3 regions of the Streptomyces sediminicola genome follow, and region 3 is predicted to be linked to each of the others. Evidence: riboswitches for the same ligand, from Rfam matches in the RefSeq annotation. Region 3 holds a riboswitch; each other region holds the start of a gene.
The links. Region 3 has a riboswitch for cobalamin ahead of VM636_RS06340 (hypothetical protein). Riboswitches for the same ligand answer to the same signal wherever they lie in the genome.
Positions count from the first base shown of each region.

Region 1: it holds a riboswitch for cobalamin, as region 3 does, so the genes downstream of both, VM636_RS01330 (ABC transporter substrate-binding protein) here and VM636_RS06340 (hypothetical protein) in region 3, are expected to answer to the same signal.
Region 2: it holds a riboswitch for cobalamin, as region 3 does, so the genes downstream of both, VM636_RS02140 ((2Fe-2S) ferredoxin domain-containing protein) here and VM636_RS06340 (hypothetical protein) in region 3, are expected to answer to the same signal.

Region 1 covers NZ_CP144555.1:276,478-286,394, reverse strand. The annotation lists gene VM636_RS01360 (hypothetical protein) at 1-234, opposite strand, end outside; gene VM636_RS01355 (hypothetical protein) at 302-712, opposite strand; gene VM636_RS01350 (sulfite exporter TauE/SafE family protein) at 814-1,587, opposite strand; gene VM636_RS01345 (FUSC family protein) at 1,767-3,434, opposite strand; gene VM636_RS01340 (ABC transporter ATP-binding protein) at 3,544-4,371, opposite strand; gene VM636_RS01335 (iron ABC transporter permease) at 4,368-5,468, opposite strand; gene VM636_RS01330 (ABC transporter substrate-binding protein) at 5,465-6,496, opposite strand; cobalamin riboswitch at 6,538-6,729, opposite strand; gene VM636_RS01325 (zinc-binding dehydrogenase) at 7,026-8,024, shown strand; gene VM636_RS01320 (hypothetical protein) at 8,082-8,252, shown strand; gene VM636_RS01315 (thioesterase family protein) at 8,449-9,249, opposite strand; gene VM636_RS01310 (SDR family oxidoreductase) at 9,486-9,917, opposite strand, start outside.
Region 2 covers NZ_CP144555.1:462,863-472,779, forward strand. The annotation lists gene VM636_RS02130 (siderophore-interacting protein) at 1-381, shown strand, start outside; gene VM636_RS02135 ((2Fe-2S)-binding protein) at 395-1,126, opposite strand; gene VM636_RS02140 ((2Fe-2S) ferredoxin domain-containing protein) at 1,136-1,549, opposite strand; cobalamin riboswitch at 1,610-1,739, opposite strand; gene VM636_RS02145 (TetR family transcriptional regulator) at 2,254-2,811, opposite strand; gene VM636_RS02150 (sugar O-acetyltransferase) at 2,822-3,403, opposite strand; gene VM636_RS02155 (MFS transporter) at 3,560-4,768, opposite strand; gene VM636_RS02160 (VOC family protein) at 4,854-5,306, opposite strand; gene VM636_RS02165 (hypothetical protein) at 5,394-5,930, opposite strand; gene VM636_RS02170 (hypothetical protein) at 6,288-6,761, shown strand; gene VM636_RS02175 (aldehyde dehydrogenase family protein) at 6,867-8,339, opposite strand; gene VM636_RS02180 (thiamine pyrophosphate-dependent enzyme) at 8,603-9,917, shown strand, end outside.
Region 3 covers NZ_CP144555.1:1,496,293-1,506,209, forward strand. The annotation lists gene VM636_RS06300 (CE1759 family FMN reductase) at 1-254, shown strand, start outside; gene VM636_RS06305 (GreA/GreB family elongation factor) at 319-777, opposite strand; gene VM636_RS06310 (ATP-dependent Clp protease ATP-binding subunit) at 833-3,346, opposite strand; gene VM636_RS06315 (metalloregulator ArsR/SmtB family transcription factor) at 3,678-4,367, shown strand; gene VM636_RS06320 (MFS transporter) at 4,777-6,042, shown strand; gene VM636_RS06325 (sulfurtransferase TusA family protein) at 6,039-6,350, shown strand; partial or broken gene VM636_RS06330 (thiamine pyrophosphate-binding protein) at 6,491-6,697, shown strand; gene VM636_RS06335 (ferric reductase-like transmembrane domain-containing protein) at 6,696-7,682, opposite strand; cobalamin riboswitch at 7,962-8,104, shown strand; gene VM636_RS06340 (hypothetical protein) at 8,312-9,214, shown strand; gene VM636_RS06345 (cysteine synthase family protein) at 9,211-9,917, shown strand, end outside.

The sequences.
Region 1 (9,917 bases), 1.2 Mb from region 3:
GACGTACGTGCTCAGCACGAGGCCGGCCAGGACGGAGGTCAGGGCCAGGACGGGGTAGTTCCACCACTGGACGGGGACCGAGCGGGCGAAGAGCGGGTTGGGCACGACGACGGTGGGCACGCCGACGGCGACGGCCGTGGCCAGGGCACCGAGGCCCGCCACCCACCACTGTCCGGCCCGCCACGCGCGCAGCGACCGGCTCGCCCGGACGAGGGAACGCCGGGAAGAGGACATGCGGACGAACTCCGTTCACGCGGAAGCGGAAGAGCGAAGGAAGCAGGACGAGACCGCGCGGTCCGGCCTACAGCCGCAGAACGGAGGGGGAGGAGGACGCCGGGGGCGGCGCGGGCCCGCCCGAGGCCGAGGCCGGGCCGCCGCGGGCCGTCGCCGGGGCCGCCAGGGCGTCCGGCTGGAGCGGGGAGGGGACGAGCGGCGCATGCGTCGTGGCCTCGGCCCGCTGGGCGCTGTGGTCGGTGACGGCCTTCTTGCCGCACGGCGCGGCGTCGTCGTCCCCCGCGGGCTCCGTCCCGGTCACGGGCCCGGAGACCGGCGTCGCGTACGACACGGCCGTGGCGGCCGGGGCGAGGGGAGCGGCGGCCTCGTGCTGCGCGGCGCGGGCCGACACGCAGACCACGGCCACCACGGCGAACAGCAGCGCGAGCACGCCTCGCAGGGCGACCCTGGTCGCCACGAGGTCCGCCGCTCGCCGCATCCGTACTGCCCGCCTTCACTGTGGAGGTCACGCCACGATAGACGACGGGCCCGCGACCGGCGACGACCGGGCCGTCCGCCGGACGGGCGGGGCGCGCCGGATCAGCGCAGCAGGAGCTGGACGATGGCGAAGCTGCCGACGACCACGATGAAGACGCGCAGCGCGAACGGCGGGAGCCGGCGCCCCACCTTCGCGCCGATCTGCCCGCCGATCGCCGAGCCGACGGCGATGAGCACGACGGCCGTCCAGTCGAAGTGGGCGACGAAGAGGAAGAAGAGCGCCGCGATGGTGTTGACGATGGCGGCGAGGACGTTCTTGACGGCGTTGAGGCGCTGGAGGGAGTCGGTGAGCAGCATGCCCATCAGCGACAGGTAGATGATCCCCTGGGCCGCCGTGAAGTAGCCGCCGTAGACGCTGGCCAGCAGGATGCCGCCGAGGAGGACCGGCCCGCCGTGCGCGCGGGCGACGGTGCCCTTGCGCTCCCGGCGCCGCCGCACCCGCGCGGAGATGCGGGGCTGGAGCACGACGAGGACGAGGGCGAGCGCGACCAGTGCCGGGACGATCGTCTCGAAGGCGGTGGCCGGGAGCGTCAGCAGCAGCACCGCGCCGCACAGTCCGCCGGTCGCGGCCACGGCGCCGAGCCGCAGCACCAGGGGCCGCTGGCCCTTCAGCTCCGCGCGGTAGCCTATGGCGCCGCTGACGGACCCCGGGATCAGCCCGAGGGCGTTGGAGACGGTCGCGGTGACCGGGGGCAGCCCGGTGGAGAGCAGGACGGGGAACGTGATCAGCGTCCCCGATCCGACGATGGTGTTGATCGTTCCCGCGCCGATCCCGGCGGCGAAGACGGCCAGTGACTCCCAGATGGACAACGCCATCTCCTTCGTGTTCGGTCAGGTGCCTCCCCGCCGTGCAGGTCGAAGGGCTCACCGATCATGCACGAGCCGGGCCCGCGCGCACGGCCCGAGGGCCCCGCCCGTGGCGCATGCCACACCGCCGGCCGTCGCGCCCCGCCTCGCGGCCCCGCGCCCCGCCTCGCGCCGTGCCCCGCCCCGCGCTACGGCGTCCCCGGGGCGGCCGTCGCCCGGTGCCGGAGTGCCGCGGCGAGCGTGCGGTGCGCCCGGCGCTCGGTGCGCAGCAGCCGCTCCTCCGGCAGCGCGCGCTGCCACCACTCGCCGGCCGCCGTGTCGGCCGCGTCCCGCAGCTCCACCAGTCCGGCGGTGAGCCGGCGGCGGGCGGCGGCCAGTTCGGCGGCCGAGCCCGGGACGGCCGTCAGGACGCGCTCGGCCTCCCCGGCCGCCAGGTCGACCGCGGTGAGCGCCCGCTCCAGCCGGCCGCCGGTGCGGCGGCTGGTGACGAGGACGGCGGCGAGCATGCCCACCGCGACCCCGGCCACGGTGTCCAGCACCCGGTCGGTGATCAGCTCGGCGACCGGCCGGACGGCGCCGAACTCGGTGATCAGCAGCGCCATCGGCGTCACCGACACGGTGCCGAGCCAGTAGTTGCGGCTGATCAGCATCTCGTTGCAGAAGCTGAACGCCACGCACAGCGCGGCCAGGGCCACGACACCGGTCCGGGCCAGCGGGACGACCGCCGCGAAGACCGCGACCCCGCCCAGGTTGCCGGCCGTGCGCTGGAGCACCCGGTGCCAGGTCAGGGTGACGTTGGCCTGGTGGATCGAGGCGGCCGAGACGATCGCCCAGTACGGGTGGCCGACGCCGAGCGCCAGCCCGGCGTACCCGGCCAGGGCGCAGCCGACCGCGCAGCGCACGGCGAGGGGGAGCAGGGGCGCGGAGGGGGACAGGAGCCGCCGTGCGGCGCCCGCGCGGCGCCGGGCCCGGCGCTCGGCGGCGATGCCGAGGAGTTCGGCGTCGCCGCCCGGCGGGACGGGCACCTCGGGCAGCGGGCCGTGGCCGCGCACCCGGCGGGCCCAGGCGCGCAGCCGGGCGGGGCCGGTCTCGCCGGGTGCGTCGGCGAGGGCGGCCTCGGCGCACAGCACGAGGCGTTCCAGGGTGTGCCGGACCGGGGTGCGCCGGCCGCCCGCCGACAGCGACTGCCAGGCCCCGTGCACGGCGGCAGCGGCGGCGTGCCGGGCGCGGGCGCGGGCCGGCCCGTCCGGCGTGTCGAGGAAGCCGGCGGCGGCCTCCAGGGCGCGCGCGGTGGTCCGGCGCTCCGGTCCCTCGCGCCGGACCAGGGCGGGGGCGAGGGCGACGAGGCCGCCGACGACGCCGGCACCGAGGGTCAGGGCGGTGTGGAAGGGGACGTCCGCGAGCCGCTGCGGCAGGAAGAGGGTGCCGGAGGAGACGAAGACGAGGATCGTGTGGCCGGGCGGGCCGACGCGGGTCGCGTCGCAGACGGCCTTCTGGACGCCGGCGAGGAGGGCGGCGAGGGCGACCAGCACCGGCACGTCGTCGACGAGGGCGGCGCCGAGCAGCGCGGCGGCCATGCTCGCCGTCATGCCCGCCACCACCCCGGCGGTGGTCCGGACCCGGGCCGCGTAGGGGAGGTGGTGGGCGTACAGCGCGCAGAAGGCGCCGGGCATCACGTACATCGCCAGGTCGGTGCGGCCGGTGAGCAGCAGGGGGGCGAGGACCAGGGCGACGGCGACCGCGACGCTGGTGGCGGGCTTGAACCAGATGTCGGAGGGGCGGTTCACCCGGAACACGCCGGACAGCGGGAGTCTGCGGACGGGAGGCTGTCGGGTGGCGGTTTCCGGGGTGCTCATGGAGACCGATTTTAGCAGGTGTTTTACTAGTAAACGAAAAATGCGCGGTGCGGGCCCCTGGGCCGCCCCCCGGCCCGTGCCGTGGGCCGGGGGGCGGCGTCCCGGGTGCTCAGCGCACGGACGCGTCCGGTCCGGCCCGCTCCGTCGCCCCCGGCACGCACCGCTCGCCCGGGAGGAACGTCACCCGGGGCGCCCCCGTGCGGGGGTGGACCGCGACCTCCGCCGTCACGCCGTACACCTCCGCCAGCAGCCGCGGGGTGAGGACGTCGGCGGGCGGGCCGGAGGCGGTGACCTCGCCGTCCCGCAGGACGTAGAGGCGGTCGCAGTAGTACGCGGCCAGGTTGAGGTCGTGCAGGGCGACGAGGACCGTGGCGGAGAGCCGGCGCAGCGTGTCGAGGACGTCGAGCTGGTGCCGGATGTCCAGGTGGTTGGTCGGCTCGTCCAGCACGAGCAGGGAGGGCTGCTGGGCGAGCGCGCGGGCGATCAGGACGCGTTGCCGCTCCCCGCCGGAGAGCCGGTCGAAGGACCGGCCGGCCAGCGCGGCACCGTCCACCGCCGTGAGCGCCCGGTCGACGAACGCGGTGTCCTCGGCGGTGTCCCCGGCCAGCAGCCGCTGGTGCGGGGTGCGGCCCATGGCGACGACCTCGCGCACCGTCAGGTCGAAGTCGGCGCCGCCCTCCTGGACCACCGCCGCCACCGTGCGGGCCAGCCGGCGCACCGTCAGGGACCACACGTCGGCGCCGTCCACGCGGACCCGGCCCGCCCCGGGGCGCAGCACCCGGTAGACGGCGCGCAGCAGACTGGACTTGCCGCTGCCGTTGGGCCCGACCAGGCCGACGGTCTCGCCCGGCCGGGCGGTCAGGGACACGTCCTCCACCAGGCGGCGGGCGCCCGCGGTGAGGGTGACGCCCTCGACGCGGAGGTCGGCGGCGCTCACCCGGCACCCCCTTCCCGGTGCCGCCGGGCGTCCCGGCGCAGCAGCCACAGGAAGAAGGGGCCCCCGCACAGCGCCGTGAGCACACCGACCGGGATCTCCATCGGCGCGGCGATCGTGCGGGCGGCGATGTCGGCCCACACGAGGAAGACCGCGCCGCCGAGCGCGGCCGTCGGCAGTACCCGGCGGTGGTCGCCGCCGACCAGCAGCCGGACCACGTGCGGCAGCATCAGGCCGACGAAGCCGATCGGCCCGGCCGCGGCCACCAGCACGCCCGTCACCAGGGAGAGCAGCACGAACATCCGGGCCCGGAACCGCGCCACGTCCAGGCCCATGGTCGTGGCGGCCTCCTCGCCGGCCAGCAGCAGGTTGAGGCTGCGGGCCTGCGTCATGAGGACGCCGACCCCCACCAGCAGGGCCGCGCTCGGCAGGGCGAGGGTGCCCCAGTCGACGCCGCCGAGACCGCCGAGGGTCCAGGCGAGCACGGCGCGGGCCTCGTTGCCCCGGCCGGAGGTGAGCAGCAGCAGGTTCAGGACCGCGGTGAGCACCGCGGCGATCGCCACTCCGGAGAGCACCAGCCGTACGGAGGTGATGCGTCCGCCGGTGCGGGCGGTCGCGTAGACGAGGACCAGCGCGCCCAGGGCGCCGGCGAACGCCGAGACCGGCAGTGACGCCGCACCGAAGACGGAGATCCCGAACACGATCACCGAGACCGCCCCGAGCGACGCCCCGGAGGAGACGCCCAGCAGGTACGGCTCGGCCAGCGGATTGCGCACCAGCGCCTGGAGGGCGGTGCCCACCACCGCGAGCCCGGCGCCGGTCACGGCCCCGAGGACCACGCGCGGCGCCCGGACGTCGAGGACGATCGTCTCCCGGGCCCGCGTCCAGTCGGGCGCCCCCCAGTCGGCGCCCAGCGCGTGCGTCACGATGCCCCAGACCTGGCCGGGCGGCACCCGCACCGAGCCGATCGCCAGCCCCGCCGTCAGGGAGGCCAGCAGCAGCACGACGAGGACCGCCACCGTCGCGGCCAGGCCCGTCCGGCCGGGGTGCCGGACGGGCCCGGGGGCCGTGGTGGGGGTCCGCGGGGCGGGAGCCGTCACCGGAAGCTCGCGGGGTGCAGCCCGCGGGCCAGGTCCTCGACCAGGTGCGCGGAGCGGACCCCGACGAGCGTCGCGGTCAGCGGCAGGACCACGAACCGCTTCTCGCGCACCGCGGGCACGTCCGCGAGCGCGGGCTGCGACAGCAGGAACTCCTTCTTCTGCTCGACGCTGCCGGCACCGGCGTAGTCGTAGATGGCGATGACCTCGGGCCGGCGCTCGACCACCTGTTCCCAGGAGACGTCGCCGAAGACCTCGTCCAGGTCGGAGAAGACGTTCTTCCCGCCGGCCAGCCGGATCAGGTCGGTGCCGAGGCCCTTGCCGCCGGCGGTGAAGGCGCTCTTGTCGCCGCTGTCGTAGACGAAGACGGGCACGGTGGGCGCGTCCCGGACCGCGGCGGCGGCCTCGTCCACGCGGGCGCGGAGGCCGGCGACGAGACGGTCGGCGCGTTCGGACACCCCGAAGATCCGGCCGATGGTGCGGATCTCCTCGTAGGTGTCCTCCATCGTCACCTTGTCCCGGCCGCAGTACTCGCGATTGAGGTGGGTGTCGATCCCGGCGTCGGCGAACGCCGTGCGGGAGCGGCCCTCCTTCTCCGCGAACGCGCTGCCGTAACCGCCGTAGACGAAGTCGGGCTCCGCCTCCAGGATCGCCTCGAAGGACGGCTCCCGCTTGGCCAGTTCGGGGACGGACGCGAAGTCCTCCCGCAGTTCGGGCAGGACGGCGGAGTCGGGGAAGGCGGTGCCCACCATCCGGTCCTTCAGCCCGAGGGAGAGCATCAGTTCCGCCGGGTGCTGGTGGATGGTGACCGCGCGGGACGGCGGTCTGTCGTACGTGGTCGTGACACCGCAGTTGTCGACGGTCACGGGGAAGCCCGCCGGAGCGGACGCCGTGGCCTTCGCGTCCCCGCCGGTGCCGGGGGAGGTGCCGCAGCCCGCGGTGAGCAGGACGGCCGCCAGGGCGAGTGCGCCGGCGGCGCGGGCCGGGCGGCGCCGCCTGGCGGGGGACGGCGGTCGCAGGGAAGGGGGCATGCCGGAATACACGTGAAGCCTCCTGGGGAGTCCGCGCTCCTCGGAACGGGCCCGCGACAGGCCAGTGTCCTGACTCCCGGATCGACGTTCCCCCCGCCTTCCCGCGCGGCGCGCAGTGGCATGTCGAAGGGTTGCACTCCCCGGTCACAGTGGCGGGACCGTGCCGGATTCACACCGGCTTCCTGTCTCCCGTCGCGGCGATGACCCGACGATCCTACGTTCCCTCAGGTGACGGCGAGGCGCCGGGACCGCGATTTCCCGCTCCCGGCCGGGAACCCGCCGCCCCGCCTGCCGACCGTCTTCCGGGGCCGGGCGGGAGCGGCGGCGGAGGCGGGAGGGGCGGACCGGGCGACACCGCCCTCGTCCGCGCGGTGCTCGGCCCGCACCGCCGGCCGCCGGGGCGGCGGGCACAGCGCACGAGCCCTCAGCCGCGGGGGCCGGATCGGCGTGGTCGGCGGACGGAGGCGAGCCGTCGCCGGTGGGTACGTGAGAGCGTGGACCGCGAGGGCGGGGCGTCGGAGGAGGAAGCATGGCCGAAACCGTGCCCGCCCAGATGCGGGCCGCGTACATCGACTCCGTCGGCCCGGCGGAGGGCATCCGTCACGGGCCGCTGCCCGTCCCGCCCGTCGGGCCCACCGACGTGCTGGTCCGCGTCCGGGCCGTGGCCGTCGACCCCGTGGACACCTTCGTACGCTCCGGGGCCTACCCGACCCCGCTGCCGTTCCCGTTCGTCGTCGGCCGCGACCTCGTCGGCGAGGTGGCCGCCACCGGGAGCGGCGCGGTGGGCTTCCGGCCGGGGGACCGGGTGTGGTGCAACAGCCTGGGCCACGCCGGCCGGCAGGGCGCCTGCGCCGAGTACGCCACGGTCCCCGCCGACCGGCTCTACGCCGCACCGCCCGACCTCGACCCCGAGCACCTGGTGGCGGCGGCCCACCCGGCCGCGTCGGCCTGGCTGGCGCTCTTCCGGCACGGGCGGCTGACGGCGGGGGAGACCGTGTACGTCGGCGGCGGGGCCGGCAACGTCGGCGGCGCCGCCGTGGCCCTCGCCGCCTCGGCCGGCGCCCGGGTGATCGCCACCGCACGCGCCGAGGACGCCGCCGCGGTACGCGCCCTCGGCGCCGCCGAGGTCCTCGACCACCGCGCCCCCGGCCTGGGCGAACGGCTGCGCGCGGCCCTGCCCGACGGCTGCGACGTCCACCTCGACACCTCCGGCCGGGCCGACCCGGCCGACGCCGTCGACCTGCTCGCGCCCCGCGGCCGGCTCGTCGCCATGGTCGGACTGGGCGGCGCCGCGGCCCCGTTGCCGCTCGGCCGGCTCTACACCAAGGACGCGAGCATCGTGGGCTTCGCCCTCAGCAACGCCACCACCGACGACCTCGCCCGCGCCGCCCGGCAGGTGGTGCGCCTGCTGCGCGGGACGCCCTGGCGCCCGCGCGTCGCCGACCGCCTGCCGCTGTCGATGACGGCACGGGCCCACCGGCGGCTGGAAGACGGTGAGGTGAAGGGCCGTCTGATCCTTGTCCCGTGATTTCCCGGCGTATGGGCGCGAAGTGCGGGCACTCGAAGGAGCGGAGGTGGATAAAAGATGGTTCCCTTGCTTCTCGTTCTTCTGCTGGCCCTGATTCTTTTCGGTGCGGGTTTCGCCCTCAAGGCGTTGTGGTGGATCGCCGTCATCGTCCTCGTGGTGTGGCTGCTGGGCTTCCTCGTGCGCCCGGCGGGCAGCGGCGGTCGCCGGGGGCGCTGGTACCGCTGGTGAACGCGGACAGACCGAGCGAGGAACGGAGCGGGCCCACCGGCGATCGTCCGGTGGGCCCGCTCCGCCCGTCGTCCGGGAAATGCCCCGGCGTTGTTCCTGCCCGGCGCCCCGCATTTCCGCCGGATTCCCCTGCCCGCGTTCGGCGTCGGAATACGTCGCGGAATTCCGTAAAGGCTTTCGCCTCACCCGGCTCCGCTCAGGGCTGCGGGCGGACGGTCAGTATCTGCTGCGCGTGCCCGACCGGGCCGTCGACGTCGTGCAGGACGGTACTGGTGATGCCCTGGCCGGTCGGCCCGAAGACGACCGTGGTGTCCAGGCCGGTCCAGCCGCCGCGCGGCGCGCGGTGGAAGTGGAGGGTGAGGTCGACGTTGGGGAACATCCACTCCGTCGGCGACTCCCGCACCGCGATGCCGTTCGCGGTGTCGACGAGCGTGACGAAGGACGCCCGCGGGCTCGCCGCCTCCCCGGCGACCAGGTCGAGCCCCGTGGAGATCCACGCGGTGGTGCGTCCCGGCAGCGGCTCGGCGAGCGGCCGGACGTCCAGCGAGGCGATGTAACCGCCGGGCCACCGGGACGCCATGTCCCACGGCGCGAGGGACGCCGGGTCGGCGAGCCGGTCGTCCCCGCCGCCGGCGACGGCGCCGGTGTCCAGGGTGGCCAGCAGCCACGCCCGTGCCCGGACCACCGCACGGCCGCCGATCACCACCGTGACCTCGACCAGTTCGATGGTGCGGCCGGGGCGCAGCACCTCCACGCGGGTCTCGCACTCGTCGAGCGCGAGCCGCCCCAGGATGTCGAAGCTCATCCGGCCGAGGGCCATCTCCGCCGCGGGCCGTCCGGCGAGATGCCGGTCCAGGGCGTGCACGATCAGCCCGCCGAGCGGACTGAAGTGCTGCTCGTCCGTGCTCCACGCGCCGCCGGCGTGCGCGGTGGGCTTGTAGCGGTGCTCGTCGATGCGCTCGTAGTAGCTGTCCGGCGTCGATGTGCTGGTGGTCAACAGGCTTCTCCCGAGGCGGCGGCAGGGCGGGTGCGGCCGGACCGGCGGTGCCGGGACCGGCGCCGCTCAGGATAGTTCGCCCCTTCGGCGCGGGACCGGGCGCCCGGTGCCGTACGGTCCGGCCCGTGCTCCGGTGCGTCAGGCCGCGGCCGGTGCTCCGGTGCGTCAGGTGGGGCCGGGCCGTGCCCCGGTGCGTACGGGGGACAGCCCGTGCCCCGCGCGCCGGCGGGCGGGCCTCAGGCGCCCGGACCGCTCGTGGAGGGGGCCGGTGCCGGGGCGGGGAAGCGGGCCGCGGCGAGCGCGATGTTGCGGGCCATGCCGCCGAAGACCACCGAGTGGAAGGGCCACACGCTCCACCAGTAGGCGTGGCCCGCCAGCCCGTGCGGGTGGAACAGAGCCCGCTGCCGGTAGCGGGTCCGCCCGGCCTCGTCCGTCTCGGCGTACATCTCCAGCCAGGCCAGTCCCGGCAGCCGCATCTCGGCGCGCAGCCGCAGCAGCCGGCCGGGCTCGATCGCTTCGACCCGCCAGAAGTCCAGCGAGTCGCCCGCGCGCAGCCGGGCCGCGTCCCGCCGGCCCCGGCGCAGACCGACCCCGCCCACCAGCCGGTCCAGCCGGCCGCGCACCGCCCAGGCGAGCGGGAAGGAGTACCAGCCGTTGTCGCCGCCGAT
Region 2 (9,917 bases), 1.0 Mb from region 3:
GACGCGTCCGAGGTGGTCGTCGTGGCCGACGAGACGGGGCTGCCCGCCACCGCCGGCATCCTGCGCTCCCTGCCCCGCGAGACCGTGGGCCGCGTGATCCAGGAGGTCCCCACCGAGGGTGACCGGCGTCCGCTGGGCGGGCCGGACGGGGTCGCCGTGTCCTGGATCGTGCGGGAGGACCGGCGTTCCGTGCCCGGGGCCGCCGCTCTCGGGGCGCTGCGCCGGCTCACCACCGCCGACGCGGCCGGGTACGCCTTCGTCGTCGGCGAGTCGACCCTCGCCACGGAGGGCCGCCGCCACCTGCACCGGCTCGGTCTGCCGAAGGACCGCATCACCTTCTCGGGCTTCTGGCGCCACGAGGCGACCGCTCGGGCCGCCTGATCCCCGGCCTCCCTCACGTGCCGTCCTCCGCGCGGGCCGTGTCGTGCGGCGCGGTCAGGCAGCAGTCGCCGCAGGGGCGTCCCGCCGGGGCCCGGTAGTAGAGGCAGCAACTCCGGCGGCGGAAGGCGAGGTTCGCCCCGGCGAGCCGGCCCGTGCCGGTGAGCGGCGGCCTGCCGAGCAGGTCGGCCGTGAGGGCGGCGAGCACGCCACGGAGGCCGGGATGGGCGGCGAGCAGGGCGCGGGCCGCCTCGGCGAGCGCGGAGGCGGCGTTGCCGTCGAGCAGGCGGTGCGCGATGCGCGGGTGCGGCCCGGCGGCGAAGGCCCGGAGGTGGGCGTGGACTTGGCCGGCGAGCGCGCCGGCGGGGTCCGGGAGGGCGGCGGCGTGCCAGCCGGCGGCGCGGGGCAGGCGCAGCGCGGGCCCGTCGTCGGCGCGTTGCAGTGCGGTGAGGTCCGGGACGATGCCGTGGACCACGGTGCAGGCCAGGGCGGGCGACCACAGCCGGGCGACGTGTCCGAGGTGGGCGATGGAGAGGCCGACGCGGGGTTCCGGGGCGCGGTGGCGCTCGGCGACCGCGCGGGCCAGGTCGGCGAAGCCACGGGCGTAGGCGGCGCCCACGGGGTGCCAGCCCTCGGCGGGGCCGCCCACGGTGAGGGCGAAGAAGCCGCCGTACCGGGCGACGTCGGCCAGGGCGGCGGTCACGCTCGCCTCGTCGGCGCGGGCGGCGGCGGGCGGGGACGCGGACACGGCGCGGCCTCAACGGGCCGCGCGGCGCGGCGGCGTGAAGGCGTACAGGTCGAGGATCTCGGGGCGGTCCGCGATGCCGGGGCCGCCCGCGCGTATCCAGGCGAGGACGTCCTCGGTGGCGTACGGGTCGTTGACCAGGCCCAGCCAGACGGGGCGGGCGCCGGCCGCGCGGCCGGCGGCGGAGGGCTGGACCACGATGACGTTGGCCTGGTCGCAGACGTCCAGGCAGGTGGAGACGCGGACGGGGACCTCCGCGCGCAGGCGTGCGGTCTGTGCGGCGTGGTCGCCGCTCACCTTGGGCGTGCCGCAGCAGCAGTCCCGGCAGACGACGACCCGGCAGGGCGGGGCGCCGTAGGCGGTGGAGGGGGTCGTGCGGGAGGCGGAGTGGGCGGCGGGGGCCGCCTCGCCGGGTGACGCGGGCATGGCGCATCGGTCCTCTCCCCGGGGAGATCCGCCCCGGCGTCCGTGGAGGGGCGACCGCGTGAGTCTCCTGGCTCTCGGGTCGATGCTCGCCCCGGCCTTCCCGCCCGCGGGTGTGCGGGCCGTGGCCTCGAACGGGGTCCGCTCGCCGATCACAGTGGCGGGACCGCGCCGGATTTCCACCGGCTTCCTCGGTTCGCCGTCGCCTTGTCGCGGGCCATCCTCGCATCCGGTACGGCTCCGCGTCATCCGGATGGGCGAGCCGTACCGGCGGGACGGGACGGGCCGAGCACGGCGGGACCGTGGTCCGGCGTGGCTTCCGGCCCGGGGTGCCCTACCCGAACCCGCGCCCGGTTCCTTCCGCACACCGGCCCGCGGTGGTTCCCGGCCCGGCGCCCCTCGGGGCGCACGCCCGGACCGGCACGGCGCGGCAGACCAACCTCGGGGCGCACGCCCGGACCCCGCCCGGTTCCCGGCCCGGCACGGAAGTCCGGCCCTGGGGACGCACGCCCGGCCCGGTGCACGCGCCCCGCGCCACCCCACCCCGCCCCGCCCCGCCCCGCCCCGGGCACCCTCCCGACCGTCCCGGGGCTCACATCCCACGCCGGGGCGGGCTCGGGGAGGGAGCCCGTGCGGCACGGCGGTCAGGACCATGCCGCACGGGCGGTTCAGCGGGCCCGTGTGTTCCGCGGCGGGCCCGGTCCCGCTCAGGTGGCCGGACCGCCCCGCGTGGTGATCCGGGTGACGGCTTCGAGCGTCAGGGCACGGTCGTGCGGTTCCCGGTCCAGGGCCCGGTGCAGGGTCAGCCCCTCGATGAGGGCGTCGAGTTGGCGGGCCGTGTCCGGGTCGAAGTGCGCTTCCAGGCGGACCCGGCTGTGCCGCATCCAGGTGTGGGTGAGTTCGCGGTAGGAGGGGGAGCGGGCCGCGAGGGTGTACAGCTCCTGGGTGAGGACGAGGTCGCGCCTGCTGCCCTCCGACAGGGCGTGCACGAGGTCGGCCACCGCCTCGCGGGCATGGTCCTGGTCGGCGACGCCGTCGAGGTGGGCGTCGAAGACGGCGACGATGTGGTCGATGAACCTGCCGAACGCCTCCCGCAGCAACCGGTCCATGCCGTTGAAGTGGTACGTCATGGACCCCAGCGGCACCTGGGCGCGCTGGGCGATCCTCCGGTGGGAGACCCGCGCGATGCCCTCCTCGGCGATGAGGTCGAGGGTGGCGGCGATGATGCGTTCGCGGCGCTGGGGGTCGGTGTGTCCGGTGGCCACGGCAGCGGGCTCACAGGGTCCGGACGGTGCGGGCCGGGTTGCCGACGGCGACGACACCGGGCGGCACGTCCTTGGTGACGACCGCTCCGGCGCCCACGACGGAGTCGTCGCCGATGGTGACGCCGGGCAGCACGATGGCGCCGCCCCCGATCCACACGTTGTCGCCGATGACGATGGGCCGGGCGGCCTCCAGTTTGTCCCTGCGCGGCCCCGGCTCCAACGGATGGGTCGGTGTGAGCAGTTGGACGTTGGGCCCGATCTGGCAGTCCTCACCGATGGTGATGGCGGCGACGTCCAGCGCAGTCAACTGGTAGTTGACGAAGGTGCGGGCACCGATGCTGATGTGGGTGCCGTAGTCGACGTACAGGGGCGGCCGGACCTGGGCCTCCTCCCCCAGCGAGCCGAGGAGTTCGGCGAGCAGCGGCCGGGCGGCGTCCGCGTCCTCGGCGAAGGCGGCCTGGTAGCGGGCGGCCAGCCGTACCGCCCGCTGCTGCATGCGGGCGATCTCGGGGTCGTCGGCGAGGTAGAGGTCGCCCGCACGCATGCGTTCGAGCTGGGTGCGCGGGTCCCCGGCGAAGTGGTCCGTCGGCATGCGTACGACCGTACACCCGGGAGTGTACGTACGTACCCTCGCCGCGCGAGTCGTCCGCCGTGGGCTTTCCGGCCGACCCGCCCCGCTCCCCCCGTCATGGCCCCGGCCCGCCCCACCCGCGCCCGCCCTCACTCCCCTGACCTCACGACCCTGACCTCACGGCCGCCGGGTGCGCAGCACCCCCGCCAGGGACACGACCAGGAGCCCGGCGAGGGGCACCACGAGCAGCCCGGCCCGGAGGCTGGTGGCGTCGGCGACCAGGCCGACCAGCGGCGGCGGCAGCAGGAAGCCCAGGCGCATCAGCCAGGAGACGAGGGTCAGCCCCGATCCGGGCTTGAGGCCGGGCAGCGAGTCGGCCTCGTGCATGGCGGCGGGGACGAGGGTGGCGACGCCGAATCCGGCGGCGGCGAAACCGAGGACCGTCCCCGGGACCGTCGGCACGGCGAGCGCGAGGCCCATGCCGACGGCGACGATGAGGCCGCCGGAGCGGGCCACGGCGCGCTGCCCGAACCGGTCGACGAGTCGGTCGCCCATCAGGCGGCCCACGAACTGGGCGCCGACCAGGGCGATGTAGCCGGAGGCGGCCACGGCCGCGGTCGACCGCAGGGAGTCGGAGAGGTAGAGGGCGGCCCAGGAGTTGCCGGCGTCCTCGACGACGGTGCCCGCGGTGGCGATGAGGACCAGGGCGGTCAGCACCCAGGCGACCCGACGGCCCGGCGACGCGCCCCCCTCGGCGGGGCGGGCGTCACCGCCGGGGGTCTCTTCCCCGTCGGCCCCGGTCTCCGGACCGGGGAGGCAGAAGCGCAGGGCGACGCAGGCCGCGGCCACGCACAGCAGGCCCGAGACGACGAGATGGGGGCCGCGGGCCAGTCCGAGGGCGATCGCCGCGGCGGCCATCGCACCGCCGGTGACGGCGCCGACCGACCAGATCGCGTGGAAGGAGTTGATGACGGAGCGTCCGTAGCGGCGCTGGACGCGCAGGCCGTGGGCGTTCTGCGCGACGTCGGTGACGGCGTCCATCGCCCCGGCGAGGAACAGGGCCGCGGCGAACACCGCGACCGAACCGGAGAGTCCGGCCGCGAGGATGCCGACGGCGGTGAACAGCGTGCCCGCGACGGCCACCCGCGCCGAGCCGAACCGGCGGACGAGGACGCCGGCCGCCGGCCCGGCGACGATGGCGCCGGTCGGGAACGCCGCGACGGCCAGCCCGTAGGCCGCGTTGCCGATGCCGAGGTCCGCCTTGATCTGCGGATACCTCGGCAGCAGGTTGGCGAACAGCGCCCCGTTGGTGAAGAACAGCACGGCCACGGCCACGCGGGCCCGCCGGTCGGCCAGGGTGGGCCGCCGCAGCGTCTCGACAGTCATGAGCGGGACCCTACCCGCAGAGCGTACGAACGTACGCTCCAGGGGGGGGAGGGTCACGGGGCGTGCTCCGGGACGGCCGTCGCGGTCAGCGGTCCCCGGCGGGCGGGTCGGCGAGGATGCCGTGCAGCAGACCGGTGGACTGGCCGACCTCGATGAGGTAGCCGTCGGGATCGCGCAGGTAGCAGCGGATCTCGGCCTTGCGGTCGATGGGCGGGGTGAGGAACTCCGCGCCCCGCTCGGTCCATTCGCGGTAGCAGCGCGCGATGTCGGCCACACGCAGGTTGAGGAAGCTGGTGGCCGTGTGCGGGTCGTCGGGCGGGTGCAGGGTGACGTCGGGCTTGTCGGGGGTGGGCCCGCCGCCCGGGTTCATGATCAGCCAGCTGTTGGCCAGTCTGACGATGCAGGGGTTCTCGTCGAGGACCACTTCCCCGCCGAGGACCCCGGCGTAGAAGTCACGTGAGCGCGGCACGTCGGCCACGGTGAGGAAGTGGGTGAGCAGTATCCCCGACTCCGGGGCGGGCAGATCGTCACGGCGCATGTCTCACTCCCGGCGTTCTCGACGGTGGGCTCTGTCCCTCGGGCGTCTCGTCCATCTTGGGACGCCCGGCGGCGGCCCGAAAGCCGATCACCGGGCGCGGGCGGCCGGCGCGACGGCCTCCCCACGGCGGGACGGGCGCCGGGGCCTGCGTCCGCGCCGGGTCGGCCCCCAGGGCTTGAGCAGCGAGATCACCGTCATGAAGACGTACGCGGTGAGGGAGACGAACGGTCCGGCCGACACGTCGGCGGGCCCGGGAAGTGGTTCGCCAGCGGTGACGGCGGCGAGGGCGGCGTGCACGCCCGGCCGCAACGCGAAGGCCGTCGCGATGGTGGCGGCGAGCGTCAGCCAGAACTTGGTCCACACCCACCGGTGGCGGGCCAGCCCCCAGGGCGTGCCGAGGGCCAGCACCAGGCCGGAGGCGAGGGTGGTGAGCGCCACCGGGAGCAGCAGCAGGTCGGCGAAGAGCCGCATGGCCCGCACGCTCGGCTCGGCGCTCGCCGCGGACGGGGCGGTGGTCGCGGCGAGGGCGAGCGCCAGCAGGCCGAGGGTGAGCCCGAGCCAGGCGGCGGAGGCGACGACGTGGACGGCGAGGGTGGCCCGGCGTACGGGTCGGCTGAGTGTCACGGCCCCCACGGTGCCGGGGCGGGGCCGCGGACGCGTCCGGCGGCGGGAGTAACCGTGCCTACCGTCGGGGGCGTACGCGGGTGGCGGGTGCAGGACGGCCTCGCCGCGCCCCGCGTCCCCCGCCGCGCCGGCGGCACGGCGCCGCACCGCGCGGCCGTCGCGCCGGGCGCCTTCGTCGCGCCGCCGCTCGCGCCGGTCTCAGCGGTCGCGCCCCCGGCGGAACTCCCCGCCGGAGCCCGCCCGCCCCACTGTCGGCCCTCCCGGACTGCGCCGGGCCCGCGGTCGCCTTACGCTGGCGAACGGGCCCGTCCGCACCGCCCTTCCCCCCGCTCTTCCCCCCATCCCCAGGGAGCCGTCATGCGTCTGCCCGTCGAAGCCCGGCACATCGCGCCGCGCCTGGCCACCGGGGCGTTCATCCTGAACTCCGGTCTCGCCAAGCGCAAGGCCGACGAGGAGACCGCCTCGCAGTTGCACGGCATGGCGACGATGACGTACCCGTTCCTCGGCAAACTGCCGGCGACGAAGTTCGTGAAGCTCCTCTCCGCCGGGGAGATCACGCTCGGCGCCGCGCTGCTGCTGCCGGTCGTGCCGACCGTCGTGGCCGGCGCCGGGCTGACCGCCTTCTCCGCCGGGCTGCTGGGCCTGTACCTGCGCACCCCCGGGATGCGGCAGGAGGGCAGCCTGCGCCCGACGCAGCAGGGGACGGCGCTGGCGAAGGACGCGTGGATGCTCGGCATCGGGCTCGGGTTCGTCACCGACGAGATCGCGCGCGGGTCCTGCGGGACGCGCCGCTCCGCCCGCGGGCGCCGCTCCTGCCGGTGGTCCCGCTAGAGCCGGGCGCCGCGGAGGCCCGCCGCCGGGTCACCCGCGGGGTGGCCTCCCGGTCCGGCCGGGTGGTCCGGACCGGACCGGGAGGGGCCGCGGGCCGCGGGCGGATCAGGCGGGGAAGCCGACCGCGTGGGTGTCCATGAACTCGCGGACCCCCTCGACGCCCATCTCGCGGCCCATGCCGCTGTGGTCGAAGCCGCCGAACGGGGCGCGCTCGTCCAGGTGGGCGGCGCCGTGCGCGTTCACGAAGGTGTAGCCGGTGCGCAGCCGGGCCGCTACGGCCGCCGCACGGTCGAGGTCCCGCGTCCACACCGAGGAGCACAGGCCCGACCAGGTGTCGTTGGCGCGGCCGACGGCCTCGTCCTCGTCGTCGAACGGCAGCACCGGCAGCGTGGGCCCGAACTGTTCCTCGACGACCACGCGGGCGTTGTCGGCCGGGTCGAGCACCAGCGAGGGCCGCAGGAAGGTGCCGCGGGTCGGGTCCTGTCCGTCGGCGGCCTCCCCGAACTCGCGGACCTCGGCACCGGCCGCGCGGGCCTCGTCCAGCAGTTCCCGTACGTAGGCGCGCTGGGCGGCGCTGTGCAGCGGGCCCATGGTGACGTTCTCGGCGAGTCCGTGGCCGAGCCGGACCTCGGCGAGCTGGGCGGTGAGGCCCTCCACGACCTCCTCGTACCGGGAGCGGTGGACGTAGAGCCGCTTCGTGGCCATGCAGATCTGGCCGGTGGAGTCGAAGGTGCCGGTGAACAGGCGTCGCATCGCCTCGGGGCCGAGGTCGGCGTCCGCGAGCACCAGTGCGGGGTCGTTGCCGCCCAGTTCCAGGGCGACCCGGGTGAGGGACTCGGCGGCCATCGCCATGATCCGCCGGCCGCCGAGGGAGCTGCCGGTGAAGCAGACCTTCTTGACTCGGTCGTCCTGGACCAGCGGGGCGCCGATCTCGGCGTCGGTGCCGGTGACCACGTTGAGCACGCCGGGCGGCAGGGAGCGGGCGACCCTCTCCACGGTGCGGGTGGTGGCGAGCGGCGCGGTGGGCGGCGGCTTGACGACGACGGTGTTGCCCGCGAGGAGAGCCTGCGGCAGCGCGGCGGCGAGGATGGCCAGCGGCCAGTTGAAGGGCACGATGATCGTCACGACGCCGAGGGGGAGGTAGGAGACCTCGGTGCGGTACGGCGGGGCCGGCAGGGTGGTGACCCGCTCGACCTCCTCGGCGAGAGCGGCGGCGAGGCGGAAGCGGTGCTCGAAGACCAGGGAGTCGACGAACGACTCCCTCCGGATCTTGCCGTTCTCGCGGGTGAGGATCTCGGCGGTGGCCTCACGGTCGCCCTCCAGCGGGGCGAGCGCGGCGGTGAGCAGTTCGGCGCGTTCCCCGGCGCCGCGGGCGGCCCAGGCGGGGAAGGCCCGGTGGGCCGCGGCGACGGCGGCCGTGGCCTGGCCGGCGTCCGCGGCGGCGGCGAGCCCGACGACCGACTCGCGGTCGGCCGGGTCGACGACGCGGAGCGTCTGCCGGGTCTCGTGCGTCTCGCCGTCGACGTAGAGCCCGGTTCTGATCTCGGGGAGCTGGGCGAGCTGGTCCAACGGTGCCATCGGCGTACCTCCGGTCGTCGCACGGGAGGGGGCGGGGCGTGGGATCGGCCGTCTCCCGGCTGGCGTCGGGCCACCGTAACCGCGGGCGCGGCCGGGGCCCCCGGGCATGGGACCCGATCCTTCCGGGCCGTTGCGGCAAGTACGCCCGAGACATCCGACGTAGATCGGGGCCGGGCGCTCGGCCGGGGTCGAAACGGCGCGTAACGTGCGCGGCTCCCGGGGAGCGACGGCCCCCGGGCCTTTCCGATCCCCTGGAGGACGCCATGCCGACCGTTCGCGCGATCACGTACGAGCTGTTGCGGACCTGGGGACTGACCACCGTGTTCGGCAATCCGGGCTCCAACGAGCTGCCGTTCCTGGACGGTTTCCCGGCGGACTTCCGGTACGTCCTCGGGCTGCACGAGGGCGCCGTCCTGGCGACGGCGGACGGCTACGCGCAGGCCACGGGGCGTCCGGCGCTGGTCAACCTGCACTCGGCGGCCGGACTGGGCAACGCGATGGGCAACCTCGCCAACGCGCACGCCTCGCGGACCCCGCTGGTGGTGACCGCGGGTCAGCAGGCCCGCGCGATGATCGGGCTGGGGTCGGTGCTCGCGGAGCCGGCGATGACCCGGGTGCCGGAGCCGCACGTGAAGTGGGCCTGTGAACCGGCCCGCGCCGAGGACGTGCCGCGGGCCCTGTCGGAGGCGTTCCACCTGGCCACGCTGGCGCCGGCGGGTCCGGTGTTCGTGTCGCTGCCGATGGATGACTGGGGCGCCGAGGTGGCGGCGCACGAGGTCGCTCACCTGGCGGGGCGCCGGGTGCGGTCGGTGGGCGCGGCCGGGCCGGAGGTGGTGGCGGAGCTGGCCGGGCGGCTGGCGCGGGCGGTGTCCCCGGCGCTGGTGGTGGGCCCGGAGGTGGACGACGAGCGGGCCTACGACCGGGTGGTGGAGCTGGCCGGGCGGCTCGGGCTGCCCGTGTGGGTGGCGCCGACGCCGCCGCGCTGCCCGTTCCCGACCCGGCACCCGCTGTTCCGGGGGGTGTTGCCGCCGAGCATCGCGGGGGTCGCCGAGCATCTGTCCGGCCACGACCTGGTGCTGGTGCTGGGCGCCCCGGTGTTCCGGTACCACGCGTACCGGCCGGGGCCGTGGCTCGCCGAGGGCACGGAGCTGGTGGCGGTCGGCGCGGACCCGTACGCGGCGGCGCGGTCCGCCTTCGGCGACGCGCTGGTGGGCGACGTCGCGGCGGTCACGGGCCAGTTGCTGGACGCGCTGGCCCCCGCGCCGGGGCGGCTGCCGGCCGGCGGGGCGCCGGCGGCCGGGGTGCGCACCGGCACGGACACGCGGACAGGGGGCGGCACGGGCCCCGGGGACGGCGTGGGGCCGCGGGACGGCACAGGGCCGGGAGACGGCACGGGACCGGGAGGCGGCGCGGGCACGGCGACCGTCACCGGCACGGTCCCGCGCACCGCCACCGCCACGCACCCGACGACCGGGACCGGCGCGGGCTCCGGCCCGGTAGGCGGCGCGGACCCGGTGGGGGCGGTCGCGCCGTTCACCGCGGACCAGGTGTTCGCGCTGATGGCGCGCACGCTGCCGG
Region 3 (9,917 bases):
CCGAACGGCACTCCCTGGTCCTGGAGCACGCCCTGCGGCCGATGTTCTCCTACCTGCACGCCATCGTCTCCCCGCGCGGCGTGTACGCCGCCACCGAGGACTTCGGGACGGCCTCGGCGGGCTCCGCGCTGGCCGACCGCGTCACCGCCGCGGCCGTCGACTTCGCACGGCTCGTGACCTCGTGCGGGCAGCGGGTCCGCCGCGACACCGACGACGAGGAACTCGCGGGCATGCGCGCCCTCCTGGGCACCTGACCGGCCTGCGACCGGTCTGGTGGGCACCGGGCCGGTCAGCCGGTCAGGTGCTCACCAGGCGGGCTCAGCCCAGCGACACGATCCTGGCGGTCGTGTGGCCGTCCGGGGCGTCGTAGGCGACCTCGTCCCCTGCGTGGTGGCCGAGCAGGGCACGGCCGAGGGGGCTGTCGGAGGTGACGAGGTTCTGGTCGAGCGCGTCGGCGACCTCGCCGATGTGCACGGTCTGTTCGGCGCCGTCGCCGAAGCGCACCGTGACGGTCGTGCCGACGCCGATCACCGTCTCGGACGGCGGCCCCGCGTCGGCGGCCTGGCGCAGCCGCACGTCGAGGTCCCGGATGCGGTTGTCGAGCCGTTGCAGGGTGTCGGCGCGCTGGAGTTCGTCGGCCTGGTCGGCCGCGTCGCCCGTGTTGTCGGCGCCGGCGAGGGTCGCCGCCACCGTGTCGCGCTCGGCCGTGAGGCGGGCCAGCTCCTTCTCGAGCGCCCGGCGGGCCTCGGCGCCGATCGGTTCCGGATCACCGGTCATGGTCGCTCCCGGGGGGGGTCGGTGGGGCTCGTCGGATGCGGGACGGACCGGTGCGCTACGCCGCGGAGGCGTCCTCGTCCGGTGCCGTGCCCTTCCTGACGGTGCAGTGGAGGGAGTCGTCGAGGACGTCGGCGACGATGGTGTCGCCGGGGTCGGCCTCGCCGGCCAGGAGGAGGTCGGCGACGCGGTTGTCCAGCTCGGTCTGGATGGTCCGGCGCAGCGGGCGGGCACCGAACTCCGGCTGATGGCCGTGGGCGGCCAGCAGCCGGCGCGCGGCGTCGGTGACCTCCAGGGTGAGGCCCTGGGCGTGGACGCGGCGCTCGCTGTGGGCGAGGAGGTGGTCGACGATCCGGCCGAGGTCGGCCTCGGTCAGCCCGTGGAAGACGATGATGTCGTCGATGCGGTTGAGAAACTCCGGCGGGAACCGGTCCCGCAACTCCCGCATCAGCGTGTCCCCGAGGTCGGAGACGTCGCCGTGCCGGTCGAGGATGCGGTGCGCGCCGATGTTCGACGTCATGACGACCACGCAGTGCCGGAAGTCGACGGTGCGGCCCTGTCCGTCGGTCAGGCGGCCGTCGTCGAGGATCTGCAGCAGCGTGTTGAAGACGTCCGGGTGGGCCTTCTCGATCTCGTCGAAGAGGACCACGCTGTACGGCTGCCGGCGCACCTTCTCGGTGAGCTGCCCGGCCTCCTCGTACCCGACGTACCCGGGTGGCGCCCCGACCAGGCGGGCCACCGTGTGCTTCTCCTGGAACTCGCTCATGTCGAAGCGGACCATGCGGTCCTCGTCCCCGAACAGCAGCTCGGCGAGGGTCTTGGCCAGCTCGGTCTTGCCGACCCCGGTGGGGCCGAGGAAGAGGAACGAGCCCACCGGGCGGTCCGGGTCGCCCATCCCGGCGCGGCTGCGGCGCACGGCCCGCGACACCGCGGACACGGCCTCGTCCTGGCCCACGATCCGGGAGTGCATCTCCTCCTCCAGCCGCAGCAGCCGCTCCTTCTCACTGGCGGTCAACTGGGAGACGGGGATGCCCGTCCGCCGTGAGATCACGTCGGCGATGTCGGCCGCGGTCACCGACACGACGCCCTCGCGGCGCTCCTCGATGCCGGCCAGTTCGCCCTCCACCTCGGCGATCTCCTGCTTCAGCCGGGCCGCCTCGCCGTAGTCCTCGGCGGCCACCGCGGCCTCCTGCTCCCGCCGCAGCCGGGCGATCCGGTCCTCGCGGCCGACGACCTCGGTGGACCGGCCGGCGCTGCGCAGGCGCACCCGCGCGCCCGCCTGGTCCATCACGTCGATGGCCTTGTCGGGCAGGAAGCGGTCGCTGACGTACCGGTCGGACAGCTCCGCCGCCGCGGCCAGCGCCCCGTCGGCGAACCGCACCTGGTGGTGGGCCTCGTAGGCGTCCCGCAGCCCCTCCAGGATCTGCACCGTCTCCTCGACCGACGGCTCCGGCACCATCACCGGCTGGAAGCGGCGTTCCAGGGCCGCGTCCTTCTCGACGTACCTGCGGTACTCGTCGATGGTGGTCGCGCCGACGACGCGCAACTCGCCCCGGGCGAGGGCCGGTTTGAGCATGTTGCCCGCGTCCATCGCGCCCTCGCCGGTGGCCCCGGCGCCGACGACGGTGTGCAGTTCGTCGATGAAGAGCATGATCTCGCCGCGGGCCCGCCGGACCTCCTCGATGACCTTCTTCAGCCGCTCCTCGAACTGGCCCCGGTACTGGGCGCCTGCCACCATCGCGGACAGGTCCAGCGCGATCACCCGGCGGTCCTTCAGGGTGTCCGGGACCTCGCCGGCGACGACGCGCTGCGCCAGACCCTCCACGATCGCCGTCTTGCCGACGCCGGGTTCGCCGATCAGGACCGGGTTGTTCTTGGAGCGCCGGGACAGGATCTCGACCGTCTGCTCGATCTCCTCCGCCCGGCCGACCACCGGGTCGAGCCGGCCGGCCCGCGCCTCGGCCGTCAGGTCCCGGCCGAACTCCTCCAGCGTCGTCGCCGCCTCGCCGCGTTCGCCGGCCTGGTCGCGGCCGGGCCCCCGCTGGGGCGCGCCGGTCAGCCCTTCCAGCCGGTTCACGTCCTCGCCCTGTGCCGTGAGCAGCCGCGCCGCCCCGGTCTGCCCGTCCTCCACCAGGGCGCCCAGCAGGTGTTCCGGCCCGATGTACGAGGCCCCCGCGGCCTGCGAGCGCGCGTACGCCTCCGCCAGGGTCCGCTTCGCCGCCGGGGTCAGCCCCGGCTCGGCCGACGGTTCGGCCGACTCCCGGGGCAGCACCTCGGCCACCCGCGTGGCCAGCCCGTCCGGGTCCACCCCGGCCTGCGCCAGCAGCCCCCGGGAGGGCTCCACCCGGGTCGCCGCCCAGAGCAGGTGCTCCGTGTCCAGGTCGGTGGCCCCGTCCCCGGCCGCCCGCTCGGCCGCCAGCCGCAGCAGTTCCCGCGAGGACTGCGACAGCAGCCGCCCCACCGGCACCCGCTGCACCGCCGGCGGCGAGGACCCCGGTGACATGCCGAAGAACCGGCCCAGCAACTCACCGAACGGGTCGGACGGACCGAAGCCCATGGAGGACAGCGACATCGCAGCTCCCAAAGCCACCGAAGGATTCCCTCCACCGAAACCCGGTATTCCGGGCGGCGCAAGCGGAGCGGAGGCGGACTGCGAGCGAAGCGGAGGCGCGCTGCGAGCGGGGCGGAGGCGAACGGGTCGGCGAGTTCGCCCCGCCCGTCGGCTCGGCCGGATCGGCCCGGCCCCCGGGCCTGCCCCGGCGGGCACCGCGGCGAGGGCCGCCACCTCCGGTACGTACGCCGCGGCCCGCCCGCGCCGCCGCGCGCCCCGGCGCTCCCCGGCCGCCCGGGGGGTGAGGGGCTGGTCACGCCCCGGAGCCTGGCCTACAGTAATCCATGGATCTATGGAGGATGACGTGCCGGAGGAGACGAGGACCGCGTCGAGGGCGCGGCTCTACGACGCGTTCGCGGCCAGCGGGAAGGCGTTGGCCAGCGGGAAGCGTCTGGAGCTGCTGGACGTGCTGGCCCAGGGCGAGCGCACCGTGGACGCGCTGGCGAAGGCGGCCGGGCTCAACCTGACCACCGCCTCGGCGCATCTGCAGATCCTCAAGCAGGCCGGTTTCGTCACCACCCGCCGCGAGGGCGTCCGCATCCACTACCGGCTCGCCGACGACGACGTGGCCCGGCTGTTCGCGCTGCTGCGCAAGGTCGCCGAGGCCCACCAGCCGGCCGTGCCGCCCGCCCGCGACGCCTACCTCGGCGAGGGCGGCCCGGCCGCGCTGAGCCCCGGGGAACTGCGGGCCCGGGTCGCGGCCGGGGAGGCGGTCGTCCTCGACGTGCGGCCGGACGCGGAGTACCGGGCCGGACACATCCCCGGCGCCGTCTCCATCCCCCTCGCGGAACTGGCCGACCGGATCGGCGAACTCCCCGAGGACCTGGAGGTCGTCGTCTACTGCCGCGGCGCGTACTGCGTCCTGGCGTACGACGCCGTGCGGCTGCTCGCCGACCGGGGGCGCCGGGCCGTCCGCCTGCACGACGGCATGCTGGAGTGGCGCCTGTCCGACCTGCCCGTCGACGCCCCGGCCGCGACATGACCGACGCGGCCCCGGACCCGCCCGCGGACCCCGCGGACCCCGGGGGCCCGCGCACGGGCGGACCAGCCGACGCCCGGACCCGGCACACGGGGTGGCCCGGAGTCCTCGGAGACCGGCGCACGGCGCCGCCGGCCGACCCCGGCGCCCTGCCCATCGGGCGGCATGCCGGGGCCGGGGTCCGTCCCCTGTGGTCACCGAGCCGGTTACCAAGCCCGTCGCCCTCCGCCCGGTACCGAACACCCGGCGGCGCCCCCGCCACCACCCCCTGATCACACGCCCGCGTGCCCGCCCCGCGCCCCGGACGCCCGGGGCCGTACGACGCCCGCAGAACCCGCCCCGGCCGTGCCCGCGGTCCGCCGCACCGCTCCCCCGCCGCCCGGCGCACGGCCAGACCCGTCCGGAAGAGAGCATGACGAGTACCGCACCCGCCGACCCGGCCACCGCCCCCATACCCGACGCCGAGCAGGCCCAACGCCGCGTCCTGCGCGTCCTGGTCGCCTCCCAGGTCCTCAGCGGCGCGGGACTCGCCGCTGGCGTCACCGTCGGCGCACTCCTCGCCCAGGACATGCTCGGCTCCACCAGCCTGGCCGGGCTGCCCAGCGCCCTGTTCACCGCCGGGTCGGCGCTGACCGCCATCGCCGTCGGCCGGCTCTCGCAGGCCCGGGGCCGCCGCCCCGGCCTCGCCGCCGGGTACCTCACCGGCGCCGTCGGCTCGGCCGGCGTCATCACCGCCGCCGTGCTGGACGCCCCGGTCCTGCTCTTCGTCGCCCTCTTCGTCTACGGCGCCGGCACCGCGACCAACCTCCAGGCCCGCTACGCCGGGGCCGACCTCGCCGCCCCCGGGCACCGCGCCCGCGCCGTCTCCACCGTGCTGGTCGCCACCACCCTCGGCGGCGTCGCCGGCCCCAACCTCGCCGCGCCCACGGGCGCCCTCGCCGAACGCCTCGGCATCCCGGGCCTGGCCGGGCCCTTCCTCCTCTCCGGCGCCGCCTACGCGCTGGCCGCCCTCGTCCTCTTGCGCCGGCTGCGCCCCGACCCGCTGCTGCTGGCCCGCGCCCTCGCCGAGCGGGCGAGGACCACGGCCGACCCGGCCGACCCCGGCACGGCCACCGCCGCGGAGGAGGGTCGCGGGGGCGTCGTGCTCGGCACGCTGGTCATGGTGCTGACCCAGCTCGTCATGGTCGCCGTCATGACGATGACACCGGTCCACATGCACGACCACGGCCACGGCACCACCGCCTCCGGCCTGGTCATCGCCCTCCACATCGGCGCGATGTACCTGCCCTCCCCGCTGACCGGCCGGCTCGTCGACCGCTTCGGCCGTCTCACCGTCGCCGGTGCCTCCGGGGTCACCCTGCTCGCCTCCGGAGTCCTCGCCGCCCTGGCGCCGGGCGGCTCGGTGCCCCTGCTCGCGCTCGCCCTGGCGCTGCTGGGGCTCGGCTGGAACCTCGGCCTGGTCTCCGGCACCGCGATCATCACGGACGCGGTGCCGCTGGCCACCCGCGCCAAGACGCAGGGCCTGGTCGACGTCTCCATCGCCCTCGCCGGGGCGACCGGTGGCATGGCGTCCGGCCTGGTGGTCGCCGCCGCCGGCTACCCGGTCCTCGCGCTCACCGGAGGGGTCCTCTCCCTCGCCCTGCTGCCGGCCGTGGCCGTGACCGCGTACCGCCGATGACGCCGCCGCTGCCCGGGGACCCGTCGGCGGCGGCCCCCGGCATCACCGTCGACGGCACGGGACTGCTCTGCGTCACGCTGCTGCTGCGGCTGCGCGCGGAGATCGACGGCGCGCCGCCCGGCACCGTCGTCCACGTCGTCACCACCGACCCGGCCGCCCCGCTCGACCTGCCCGCCTGGTGCCACATGACCGGCCACCACTACCTGGGCCCCGTCCCCGGCACCTCCGCGCCGGTCCACGCCCTGCGTCTCACCGCGACCCCCCGGCCCACCCGCCCCGACGCCCCCTGGCACACCGGCCCCCACTGACCGGGCCGGGACGTTTTCCCCGGCCGCACGCGGTTACCCCGACACTGTCCTGCCGCCCGGCCCCGTGACCGACCCGTCCCGGGGCACCGGGGCCGCCCGCCGAGTCCGCAGGACCCGACCGGACCAGACAGGGAGCCGCCATGACCGGCACGAAGGTGTCCGACTACGTCCTGCGACGACTGCGCGACTGGGACGTCGACCACGTCTTCGCCTACGCCGGGGACGGCATCACCGGGCTGCTGGCGGCCTGGGGACGGGCGGACAACCAGCCGAAGTTCGTCCAGGCCCGCCACGAGGAGATGGCCGCCTTCCAGGCGGTGGGCTACACCAAGTTCTCCGGCCGGGTCATTCCGTCTCGGGGGCGTGCGGGGCGGTCGCCGGGGCGTCCACGGTGCGGTCCCGGCCGCCGTCGTGGCCGGAGAGGACCACGGCGAGGATGCCGATCACGACCGCCGCGGCGGCGGCCCGGCCCGCGGCGCGCAGGACCCAGCCCGGCAGGGAGCCGTCCCCGCGCCGGACCGGGGACCCGAGCCGCTCGCCTCGCCTGGCCGGCCGCAGCAGCCGCACCGACAGCAGGACGGCGACGGGCAGTTGCAGCAGCCACAGCACGGTGCGCGGCCATTCGCCGTACCAGACGTTGGTGCCGTACAGGAGGGTGTGCCACACGCTGAGCACGTAGACGACGATGACGAACCGGTGCAGCCGGCGCCAGGTGTTGGGGCCGATGCGGTGCCGGACGTAGAAGAGCAGGCCGAGGGGGATCGCCAGGTAGAGGGCGCCCTGGCCGATGGGGATGGCGACCCGGCCGGTGCCGGAGTCGTACCAGCCGGGGACGAAACTGTCCGCGAACCCGGCCCACAGACGGGCGGCCCATCCCAGCCCGGCCTCGTAGCGGACCAGTTCGGCCGCGAACATCAGGGCGTGCGCGAACATCAGGGCCATCGTGGTCAGGCTGGTGGTGCGGTGCCAGCGCTCCAGGACCTGCCGCGAGACCGGCAGCCGGGCGGGGCGCGGCCCCGACAGCAGCAGGCCGAGCATGACCGTGCCCCACGCCCACAGCAGCCCCGACCAGCCGAACGCCTGGCTGAGCAGGTACATCCAGTAGGTGCGGGCGTCGTCCATGAACGGCATGACCGCGACGGTGGACGAGGTGCCCGCCTCCATCCGCGCCCAGAAGAACGCGAAGACCGCCGCCGTGACCAGCACCGCCGCGCTCGCGTCGGGCACCGCGGCCCGCAGGTCGGCGCGGAGCGTGACGCGCTCGGCGGCCCCCCGGCCGCGGGTCGGCGGGGTGGTCGTGCCGCCCGCTTCGGGCGTCGCGTCTGGAAGCATGCCGTGGCCTCCCGGCACTGGTCACCGATGGGTTGGCGCGGACGAGGTTGCGGTGCACCAGTGTGGCCCAGGAGAACGGTCGCGTTGAGCCCCCTTCCAGCCAGAGGGAGCGCCTGATCTGGTCGGACGCCCCTCCTCCCCCCTCCCGCCACCGCTCCTACCCCTCACATCAGGACAACCCGCGGACACCCCCTGTCGCAGCGTCACGGCGCCTCCTACCCTGAGTGACGCAGTCGGTTCGCGCCGGCCGCCCGCCACGGCGGAGCGGCGGCGTGACGCAAGAGGGAACCCGGTGCGATTCCGGGACTGTCCCGCAGCGGTGAGTGGGAACGGACGCCGTCCGGGCGCACCGGTCCGCCGGCCAGGAATGCCGGCGCGCGGTGGACGCCGCGGCCGGCGCGCGCCCACGAGTCCGAAGACCTGCCACTGCGCCCGTGCCACCGGCACGGGTGGGTGCGGCGACCTCGTGGACTGGGTTGGCGGTACGGACGGCGGCGGCGTCTTCGCGGGGCCGCGTCTCCTCCCGGTCGGTGCGGGGTCAGGAACCGACAGGAGGAGCCGTCCGTGATCACGCGAGTCCGCGCCGGGCGCGACGGGGCACCCCCCGCGCGGGGCGAGCGGGACGGGCCGTGCTGACGCCCGCCGGGCACGAGGCGGCACCGGCACCGCCGCCGGGCACCGGGGTCGTCGGCGTCTGCCACGGCACCCTCGGCGAGCTGTACCAGGGTCCCCTGCGCGCGGGCCCCGACCCGGACATCGCGCTGGTGTCCTTCCCGGTCGGCCTGCGCACGTGGACCACCTTCACCCCCGGTACCGTCCCCCCGGGCCCCTCGCCCCTCGGGGAACGCTCGGCGACCGCGGCGCGGCTCTTCCTGGAGCACTACGGCCGCACCCTGCCGCCGGGCCGCTGGAGCACCCGCTCCGAACTGCGGGTCGGGGTGGGCATGGCCAGTTCGACCGCCGACATCGTGGCGACGCTGCGCTGTCTGTTCCGGCTCTTCGGCCTGCCGTACGACGACGACGTCGTGGTCCGCGTCCTCGCGCGGATCGAGCGCTCCGACAGCGTGTTCCTCGACGAGTTCGCGCTCCACCTGAGCGGCCGCCACCGGGTGGTGCGGCGCCTGGGCACCGGCATCGGCTTCCACACCGCCTACCTCACCGAGCCCGGCACGGTGGACACCGCCGCCGTCACCGGCCTGCTCCTCGCCCACTACCGGCGGCACGGCCCGGAGTACGAACAGTGCCTGGCCGACCTGCTGAAGGGCTTCGCCTCCGGCGACCCCGCCGCCGTCGCCCGCGCCGCCACCACCAGCGCCGCGCTGTCCCAACGCGTCCTGCCCAAGGCGACGTTCGCCCCGCTGCTGGAGCGGCGGGAGCGGTTCGGCGCCGACGGCGTCTTCGTCGCCCACACCGGTTCCCTGGTCGGCTATCTCTTCCGCCGCCGGCCCGACGCCGCCCTGGCACGCGACCTCCGCGCGTTCTTCCGCTCGCTCGGCCACCAGTGCTCATTCGTCCCAGGAGGCTACGGGTGATCCACCCCCACATCGCCGACGCCCTGAAGGTCCCCGACCTGGTCCGGCTCACCGACGGCCTGGTCCTGCTCCGGTTCGAGTCCATGAAGGTCTACTCGGCCCTGGCCGCCGTCCGCCGGCTGCTGGAGCGGGGCACCGTCCGCCCGGGACAGACCCTGATCGACAGTTCCAGCGGCATCTACGCGTACGCCCTCGCGCTCGCCTGCCACCGGTACGGCACGCGTTGCCACATCGTGGCGTCCACCACCGTCGACGCCACCACCCGGGCCCAGTTGGAGATCCTCGGCGCCACTGTCGAGCAGGTCGCCCCGTCCCGCGACCTCGAACTCGACCAGAAGCGGCGGGTACGGCGGGTGAGGGAACTCCTCGCCGAACACCCCGACTGGCACTGGATGCGCCAGTACCACGACGACGTCCACTGCCTCGGCTACCACGAGGTCGCCGACCGGATCGCCGCCGCCTTCCCCGGCCGCGCCCTCACCGTCGTCGGCGGCGTCGGCTCCGGCGCCTCGACCGGCGGCCTCGTCGACCGCCTGCGCGCGAGCGACCCCTCGGTCCGGCTGGTCGGCGTGCAGCCCTTCGGCAGCATCACCTTCGGCAGCCAGGACCACCACGACCCCGAGGCGATCATCGCCGGGATCGGCTCGTCGATCGTCTTCGACAACGTCCGCCACCACCTCTACGACACCCTGCACTGGCTCGA